DNA from 2 places in the Anaerobacillus sp. genome. Region 2 is predicted to be linked to the other one. Evidence: predicted binding sites of a transcription regulator. Region 2 holds the regulator's gene; the other holds the start of a gene.
What was found. Region 2 encodes NrdR, which represses ribonucleotide reductase genes. Its sites were predicted from a motif close to AACACNATATATNGTGTT; they were not measured.
Positions count from the first base shown of each region.

Region 1: a site for NrdR is predicted at 2,492-2,509, ahead of ACK4M9_RS10270 (vitamin B12-dependent ribonucleotide reductase). Genes of this name have one in related genera too.

Region 1 covers NZ_JBKBWN010000006.1:97,556-102,058, reverse strand. The annotation lists gene ACK4M9_RS10285 (rhodanese-like domain-containing protein) at 1-41, opposite strand, end outside; gene ACK4M9_RS10280 (lipoate--protein ligase family protein) at 228-1,061, shown strand; gene dat (D-amino-acid transaminase) at 1,241-2,086, opposite strand; gene ACK4M9_RS10270 (vitamin B12-dependent ribonucleotide reductase) at 2,682-4,503, shown strand, end outside.
Region 2 covers NZ_JBKBWN010000004.1:358,526-363,028, reverse strand. The annotation lists gene dnaI (primosomal protein DnaI) at 1-914, opposite strand, end outside; gene ACK4M9_RS07810 (replication initiation and membrane attachment family protein) at 918-2,366, opposite strand; gene nrdR (transcriptional regulator NrdR) at 2,550-3,014, opposite strand; gene ACK4M9_RS07800 (hypothetical protein) at 3,177-3,572, opposite strand; gene ACK4M9_RS07795 (glyceraldehyde-3-phosphate dehydrogenase) at 4,178-4,503, opposite strand, start outside.

The DNA of each region.
Region 1 (4,503 bases), on a different contig from region 2:
ATTGCTGTCATAATACCTAAAACCAAATTCGCCCAATTCATCTACTCTACTCCTTTGAGAACGCTGTGTTAGTCAAAATGTTAGATCAACACAAATCGTATATTATAATAACAAATATAAATGATCCAATGTGATTATTCAAGATGTATGCAATTCACGTTGGTTGACATCCCTACTTTACCTACTATAGATTAAGAATAACAATTCTTTATAGAAAGAGGAAACAAATGAAAGAAACATGGAATTTTATTAACTCTGGAAAAAGTTCAGCTGCTTTTAACATGGCGCTAGACGAAGCTTTATTAGAGTGGCATAGCCAAGGGAAAATTAATCCAACGATTCGTTTTTATGGCTGGGACCCAGCTACTTTATCAATTGGTTATTTTCAAAAAGTTGAAAAAGAAATTAATTTAGAAGCAGTCGAAAAATATGGTTTAGGTTTTGTTCGTAGACCTACAGGTGGTAGAGGGGTACTACATGAACATGAACTTACATACAGTGTAATTGTCTCAGAAGACCACCCGAAAATGCCTAAAGGAGTAACAGAAGCATATAGGGTCATTTCAGAAGGCGTTCTTGAGGGTTTTAGGGACTTGGGACTTGATGCATACTTTGCTGTTCCGAAAACAAAAGAGGAGCAAGATCTTTTGAAAAGTCCTCGTTCAGCTGTTTGCTTTGATGCCCCGTCCTGGTATGAATTAGTTGTTGAAGGTAGAAAAGTTGCTGGAAGTGCTCAGACTAGGCAAAAAAATGTTATCTTGCAGCATGGTTCTATCATTTTAGATTTAGATGAAAAAAAGTTATTTGACTTATTTAAGTTCTCAAACGAACGCGTTCGTGAGCGGATGTTAAAAGGCTTTAGCAAAAAAGCTGTGGCAATAAATGAATTAAGTGAAAAAAAAATTACAATAGAAGACGCTGAAATTGCCTTCAAAAGCGGATTTGAAAAGGGACTAGACATTGTTCTAAAACCTTATACGTTATCTGAAGATCAAATTAGTTATGTTCATAAACTCGCCGTAGATCGCTACGCAAACGATGAGTGGAATTTCAGAAAATAAAAAGATTTGGCTACCAATTTTGGTGCCAAATCTTTTTATAAGAAGTATACACTTTTTAGCATTAATTATTTCTCGGTTACGTGCACCGCTCCATTGTGCCGGATTCCTTGTACAAGCCTCTAAAAGTCGTTAATGTTTTACATCGAAGACAAAGGAAATCCAGCGACTTTCATTTTTTACTACTTTGTTTCTTTATCAATAAAGGCTTTAAAGGCATGTTGCAATTCTTTTGTAATAGTTCCTACTGGGAATGTAGCGTTTATATCGCCAATGATCTTAGTGATGGGAGTGATTTCTTGTGTTGTACTAGTTATAAAGGCCTCATCTGCTTCTAATAATTGTTGCATTGAGAAAGCTTCTTCGTTAACAGTAAAACCATTTTCCTTGGCTAGTTTTATTACGATTTGTCTGGTTATTCCGTTTAAGATTAAATTAGTAGGAGGATGAGTCTGTAGTTGTTTTCCCTTTACAATAAATAAATTTGAAGAAGACCCTTCTGTCAAAATCCCATTACGGTGCATAATCGCTTCATGGCAATCGTTGTCAGTTGCTTTTCTTTTTGCCATTATATTTCCTAATAAATTTATAGATTTAATATCACATCGGAGCCAGCGAATATCTTCCGTTAATAAAACACTTACCCCTGCAAGCTTTTGTTCAGTTGGAAAAGCCATTTCACGACAAAAACCCGTGATGAGACCTTCTACATTTCGTTCATAAAGATGGGCTCGTGGGGAAACGCCACGAGTCATTTGTATGTAAATGATCCCATTGATTACTTTATTTTTGATTTTTAACTCGTTTAATTGTTGCTCTAAAACAGTTTTGTCATACGGTAGCTTTATTTCAAGTTTTGAAGCACTTTCCAAGAAGCGTTGTAAATGCTCTTCCATAGCGAATGTATTGCCTTCGTAAATAGGAATAACTTCATAAATTCCATCACCAAAATTATAACCACGGTCCTCCATATCAATGTTTACATGTTCACGTTTAGTAATTTGATCGTTAAATAAGACGTATGACATATTCAGCCCTCCAAAATTATTTTTTTTTAACGACTAAGTGAATTTTTTAATTACCTTAATCGAGCTATATCAATCTAAATGTAGTTGCAAATGGTTTCTTCGCAACTACATTTAGAACTTAAATAGCGAAAACAATGAATGATGAAATTCATTGCCTATATATAGTGACGGTGAAAAAACATTTTTCATGTGTTATTTAAGAACTATTGTAACAAATTTTTTTAAAAAATTTGTAACTAATTTGTTAAGTCCTTGCGTTTATTAGGTATCGTGTTACTAGCGATTTTTGCAAGTGACAAAATAGTTCATAATTCAGGTTATTTTGCGGTTTAAGTCGAAAATTCTATACTTAACTCAGTTTTTTAATATCTTTTAAAGTTGACAAATATCAATTTCTTCTCTCGCATTACAACATATAGTACTTAGGTATGATAATTACATACTATATATTGATTGATCGTAAATTATGTGTTAATCTAAGACAAGCTATTACAACAATGAGATTTGACAACATTTACTAGACTTGGTAACACTAATTTTAACATTTTGGGAGAAGTAGATGATATTAATCTAAAAGGGGAGAATGCGTGTGGCGATGGCAATGTCAAAAGTGATGAAAATTAATGTGGAAAGGCTTAATGAGGATATTAAACAATTTCCGCAAGTTCATGAAATCACACCGGACATGAAAATTCAAAAAAAAGGTGTATCGAGGCTAGTTATGCTAGACCGATATACTTTTAAAGATACAGAAAAAAAGACACTAAAAGAAGGCGATTTCGTTGTCTTAACTGTTAAACAAGATCCCAAATTTCCGTCACGAGGATTTGGCTTTGTGCAGGAAATTAACTGGGCTAAAAATGAAGTTGAGATTTATGTTGATGAGGAATTTCAAGGCGTTCTTGAAGATCCCCAAGAAATGAAAACAGGAATAGTAAAGAGAGCGATAGACTCAATTGAAAAACCACTAGAGATCTATTATGAACAGATTGCTAAACGAAATGCTACAGGCTTAGCTACTGTTGAAACATCAGAAGAACGTCGACAAAAATCGTTTAATGATTTTTATGAAGAATTAGCTAACTTGAACTTTATCCCTGCAGGTCGTGTGCTGTATGGTGCTGGATCAGGGACAGATGTGACTTACTTTAACTGTTACGTTATGCCTTATGTGAAAGATTCAAGAGGTGGAATTTCTGAGCACCGAACACAAGTAATGGAAATCATGAGCCGTGGTGGTGGTGTTGGAACGAACGGTTCAACTTTAAGACCGAGAAATACGTTAGCTAGGGGAGTGAATGGGAAGTCATCTGGCTCAGTTTCTTGGTTAGATGATATTGCTAAATTAACTCACTTAGTAGAGCAAGGTGGCTCGCGCAGGGGTGCACAGATGATTATGTTGTCAGATTGGCATCCTGATATACTTGAATTTATTATTTCGAAGATGCAAAATCCGCGGATCTTACAATTCTTACTAGAACACAGTGAAGATACACAAATTAAACAACTTGTAAAAGATAAACTGAAATTTACGCCTTTAACTGAAACAGAAAAGGCAATGTACCAAGGTATCCTTAACTATCAAACAATCCCTGGTCAAGGTGGATTTGATGAGAAAGTAAACAATGAAGCTTTAGAGAAACTAACATTGGGTGGGACATATAGTGTAAATAACCCAGAATTTTTAACGGGAGCAAACATCTCTATTTGCTTAACGAAGGAATTTATGTCAGCTGTTGAGAACGATGAAGATTATCCACTGCGTTTTCCAGATGTAGAAAATTATTCTAAAGAGGAAATGGAAGCATACAACCGTGATTGGAACAACTACGGCGATGTACGTGAGTGGGAAGCTCTAGGGTTTAAGATTAGGACTTACCGAACAATTAAAGCACGTGAATTATGGAAATTAGTAAATATTTGTGCAACATACTCAGCAGAACCAGGGATTTTCTTCATTGATAATGCCAATGACATGACTAATGCTGTTAGCTATGGACAGAAAGTAGTAGCGACAAATCCGTGTGGTGAGCAACCACTTGCACCATACAGTGTTTGTAACTTAGCTGCAATTAATTTAGGCGCAATGGCCAATAAAGACACGAAACAGGTCGACTTTGAAAAGCTTAGACGTACCGTAGCAGTAGGAATAAGAATGCAAGATAATGTTATTGATGCGACGCCATACTTCCTAGAAGCTAACACAAAAATGGCTAAGGGAGAAAGAAGGATCGGTTTAGGGGTCATGGGTCTTCATGATTTGTTAATCTATACAGAAACAGTTTATGGTTCCCCAGAAGGCAATAGCCTAATTGATCAAATTTTTGAGGAAATAGCTGTAACTGCATATCGTACAAGCATCGAATTAGCAAAAGAAAAAGGGAGTTTCCCATTTTTACTAGGTGAGTCAGATGCCC
Region 2 (4,503 bases):
TCGCCTTGGATATATACCGGTTCAGCAAAATGACGGATGCGCTCCATAATTCTTTTTGATTTTAATTGTTCTATTCCACCTTTTTGGGAGTATGACAAGTGTTCCTCTAATTCGTCAAAGTCATAGTTAGATGTATATAAGGTCGGCAACTTTTCTAGCATTCTATATTGCAAAATAACTCCTAATATATCATCTCTTACCCAACTAGACATTGTTTCAGCTCCAAGGTCATCTAAAATAAGAACTGGAACTTTTTTCACTATATCTAATTTTTCATTATAAGAGCCATCATGAATACCACTTTTCAATTCTCTGAAAAAGTCTGGAGTGTAGACAAGCATTGAAGAAATATTCCTCTCTGCTAGTTCATTTGCAATAGCTCCCATAATAAAAGTTTTCCCGACGCCAAATTGACCGTGAAGATAAAGACCTTTTCCTGTTTCCCCTGGGTTTGTTGTCGTTGCAAATTCAACCGCTTTGGCAATCGCAAAAATTCTAGAGCGGTTATCTTGGTCAAGTTCATCAAAGGTAGCACGTAAGATTTCCTTTGGAACAAATAAACTTTTAATTAGAGAATGCTGACGTTTGCTCTCATCTGCTTTCAACTTTTTCTGGCATAGGTTATAACGAATTTGAATTTGCTGTCTTTCTAAATATAGTTCAGGCTGATACCCTTTCATCATGTTTGGACATGCTTGCAAACTCGTACAAATGTGACAGTTTCTTCGCTCATTACGGTATTCGAATAAGCGCGATATATTACGATCAAGTTCACTTTCAGGAAGACCTGGATGAGCAGCAATAAATTCGTTCACCCATTTGTCTGAAAGAACATCATCTTTTAAAGCTTGAAAATGCCCTAAAATACTTTTTGAGTTTTTCATTTTTTTAAATGTTTGCTGAATCGATTCCACCTACTATCCCTCCTGTTTTCGTTGTGACTTTAACCGTTTTAATTTCTCTTCTAACTCTTCTTTTACTTTCGCAATATCATCGTCTTGCTGTGGCTTTGCCTCTTTTTTCTCTTCTGTCAGCCATTTAGGAAGGCGATCTTTTCGAACGTAACGATTTGAATTATTTGCTCGTTGCTTCACTGGCTTTTCTTTTGTAGCAGCAGTCTCAGCAATTCCTAGATCCCACTGGCCACGCTTTTTGTATTCCCCTTTTGCTAAATCCATTGCCTCTTTTACTGTTTTTACATTTTTACGTGCCCACTGGCCAGCAATTTTTTCGACATACGATTTTGTTAATTTCATATCATTAATTTCTAGGATAAAGTCGATGAGAACATTAGCAACGCCTGGCAGAAGTTTATAGTCTAATAGCAGCGCTTCTACAATTCTTGCATCGCCTAACGGCACTTTTGCCCCATCAGAAGATTTACTCTCTAAAAGAGTTAGTGGGGATACAGTTTCATAATGTAATATCATTTCTTCTTCTTCACTTGTTGGCTTTTTGTCAGACATCGTCCGATATTTTTCAGGATGCGTTCTTAACCCTAGACCAGGTGGTTCACTCTCATAAGTAAACTTATACCAGTTTTTCACTTTTTCTCTCATCACATCAAGATCGACCGTATCATCATGGAGAAGAGAATCTTGAATGATTTTACTCATCTCAAAAGGATCAATCCGATAGACAAAGGCTAGACGGACAATTGTCTCTTTCACCTTTTCAGTCAACAAAGTGGTTGGATTTATCATGTTCGATAAATAGGCGATAAGTAACGAAAAGTCAAAAGCATTTTCTAGAATTTTGTATGATCCTTTATCATCATCATTACTAATTATGTCGTGATTTTGATGATCAATCGCTAAGGAGGAAGAAATTTCTCCTTGTTGAGAAGAAATTTCTGAATGATGCAAAGATGTAAATACATCGCCAAATGATAATGTAATATCTTTAAATTCGTCTTTATCTACTTTACTTATCGTAAAACGCTCTCGTAATTGAAGGTAGCGATGCTTTCCTACACGATTGTACAAATACACACTAAGAACATCGTCCTTAAAGAACTCTTGTGGACTAAATGGTTTTTGTAATTCATATAAATAAGTAATATCGTCATCATGTTTATGCTTATAAACATTTAATAACCCAATTCCCTCTAACTTTTTCCGTTCCTCATAAATTTTATCTAAAGGAAGTCCCATCATCGTCATTAAAGTTTTATGCGTCGTTTCCGTACTTGTATACTGATCGCTTTCTAGTTCACTTAGTAAAGCTAAATAAAGACTATGAGCAATAGCACCAATAAGTGGTTGGTATAATAGGGTTAGTATTTTCCGATCTACCCCATTAATAAATGAACTTGTGCGAACGACATAACGATCAATAGGTAATAAATGCATCCAATGTAACGCCATTCTTTCATCACCCATATCTATAAATTTACTAATCTATTTTAACATTATTTCCATTTAATTAAGAGCCTACTCTTTTTAATTTTACAACCATAATTGTTTAATTTTGTGATTTGTGTAAGATATAATTAACATATCTTAATTCACTAAAAAAAAGAGCTAAAGATTGTCTATCTTAAGCTCTTTTTATTTCGTTTCTCCTTTTTGTAAAAGGTCTTTTAATTCATCAATAAATACATTTATATCTTTAAATTGACGATAAACAGATGCAAATCGAACATATGCAACATCATCAACATTTGCCAAATATCCCATGACAATTTCACCAACATCGTGACTATTCACTTCTGCAGCACCGGCATTCCTCAAGTCCTTTTCAACTTGATCAACGATATCTTCTAACTTTTGTAGTGGTACTGGTCGTTTTTCACAGGCTCGAATAAGACCGCGGAGTATCTTTTCTTTGCTAAATTCTTCCCGATTTCCGTCCTTCTTAACAATAATTAGCGGTGTTTCTTCAACGGTTTCGAAGGTAGTAAAACGATAATTACATTCTTCGCATTCGCGTCGTCTTCTAATTGAGCGACCTTCGTGGCTTGGACGTGAATCAAGTACTCGCGTACCGTTATAATTACATGTTGGACAGCGCATATCATCAACTCCATATGTTTGCCTAAATTTCTTATATAACAATTAACTTATTTCTTAATGATATTAAAAATTACTTCTAAGTACAAGTGGTAGTTTAGGGGATTTTGTTTAAAAATTTTCTTTACTAGTTTGTAAAAATGCTAATAAAAAAACTACATTTTTTTAAGCCCCTAAGCCAGATCCCACATATTCTAGACGTTGGTCAAGTTTTTGATAAATTTCTTTTATTACTTTGGCACTGTAACCAAAATCAAATGGCAAACTTGTTTCTGTTGTTACTGCAAAATCAACTGCTGTTCTGAGTGGTGAAACCATAATAATTGTCGCTACTAAGAATACTTTTCTTTTCCCTTTCCCAATGACGATAATCTCTCCACGTTCTGTAGAACTGGATTTCACCTCAAACTGAGGAGTTTGTCCAAATAACGTTAAAACTTCATTAAATGCCTTATCCTTCATAGCTTTATAGTAGCGAGTTTTTAACGCCTCATCAGAATGAGCTTCTCTAGTTTCTGTATGTGTAGATACAAATTTGTTAATCTTGTCTTTAAATCCCATTACTGTCACCTCTTAAAAAGTTATGTATGATGTCTTAGTTTTTCCTAAAAAGGTTGCCCTTTCGTCTATATTATACTTTAATCCTTCATTAAAGTTAAATTATCTCATAGAAAATATATTTTAACACGAAAAAAATATTTTTTTTGAAAAGTCGCTGGTTTTCCTTTCTCTTCGCTGTAAAACTCTAACGAATTTTAGAGGCTTGTTCAAGGAAATCCAGCGGCATATTATAGATATTTGTAAATTAACCGATATCGCACATAAAAAAGTCGCTGGATTTCCTCTCTCTTCGCTGTAAAACTCTAACGAATTTTAGAGGCTTGTTCAAGGAAATCCAGCGACATATTTTAGATAATTGTAAATTAACCTGATATCGCACAAAAAAAGTCGCTGGTTTTCCTTTCTCTTCGCTGTAAAATTCTAACGAATTTTAGAGGCTCGTTCTAGGAAATCCAGCGCATATTTTAGATAATTGTAAATTAACCTGATATCGCACATTAAAAAATCGTTGGATGTTCTTTCTCCTCGCTCAAGTACTCGACCGATATTTTCACGCAGAAAAAAGAGGTGATTTTACACCTCTTTATCTGGTCGAATAATAGATATTAAGAAACACCAATTTTCGTATGTGTTTTTATTTTTTCTGCTACATAATTTACGAGGTCAACAACGCGACAAGAATAGCCCCACTCATTGTCATACCAAGCTAAAACCTTTATTTGCTTTTTCCCGATTACCATTGTTGATAAACCATCAATAATCGAAGAATTTTCGTTACCATTAAAGTCAATGGATACAAGTGGTTCAATCGTAAAACCTAAAATTCCTTTTAAAGGACCATTAGCTGCTTCCTCAAATGCCTGATTGATTTCTTCAGCTGTAATATCTTTTTCAACTGTTGCGACTAAATCGACTAATGAAACGTTTGGTG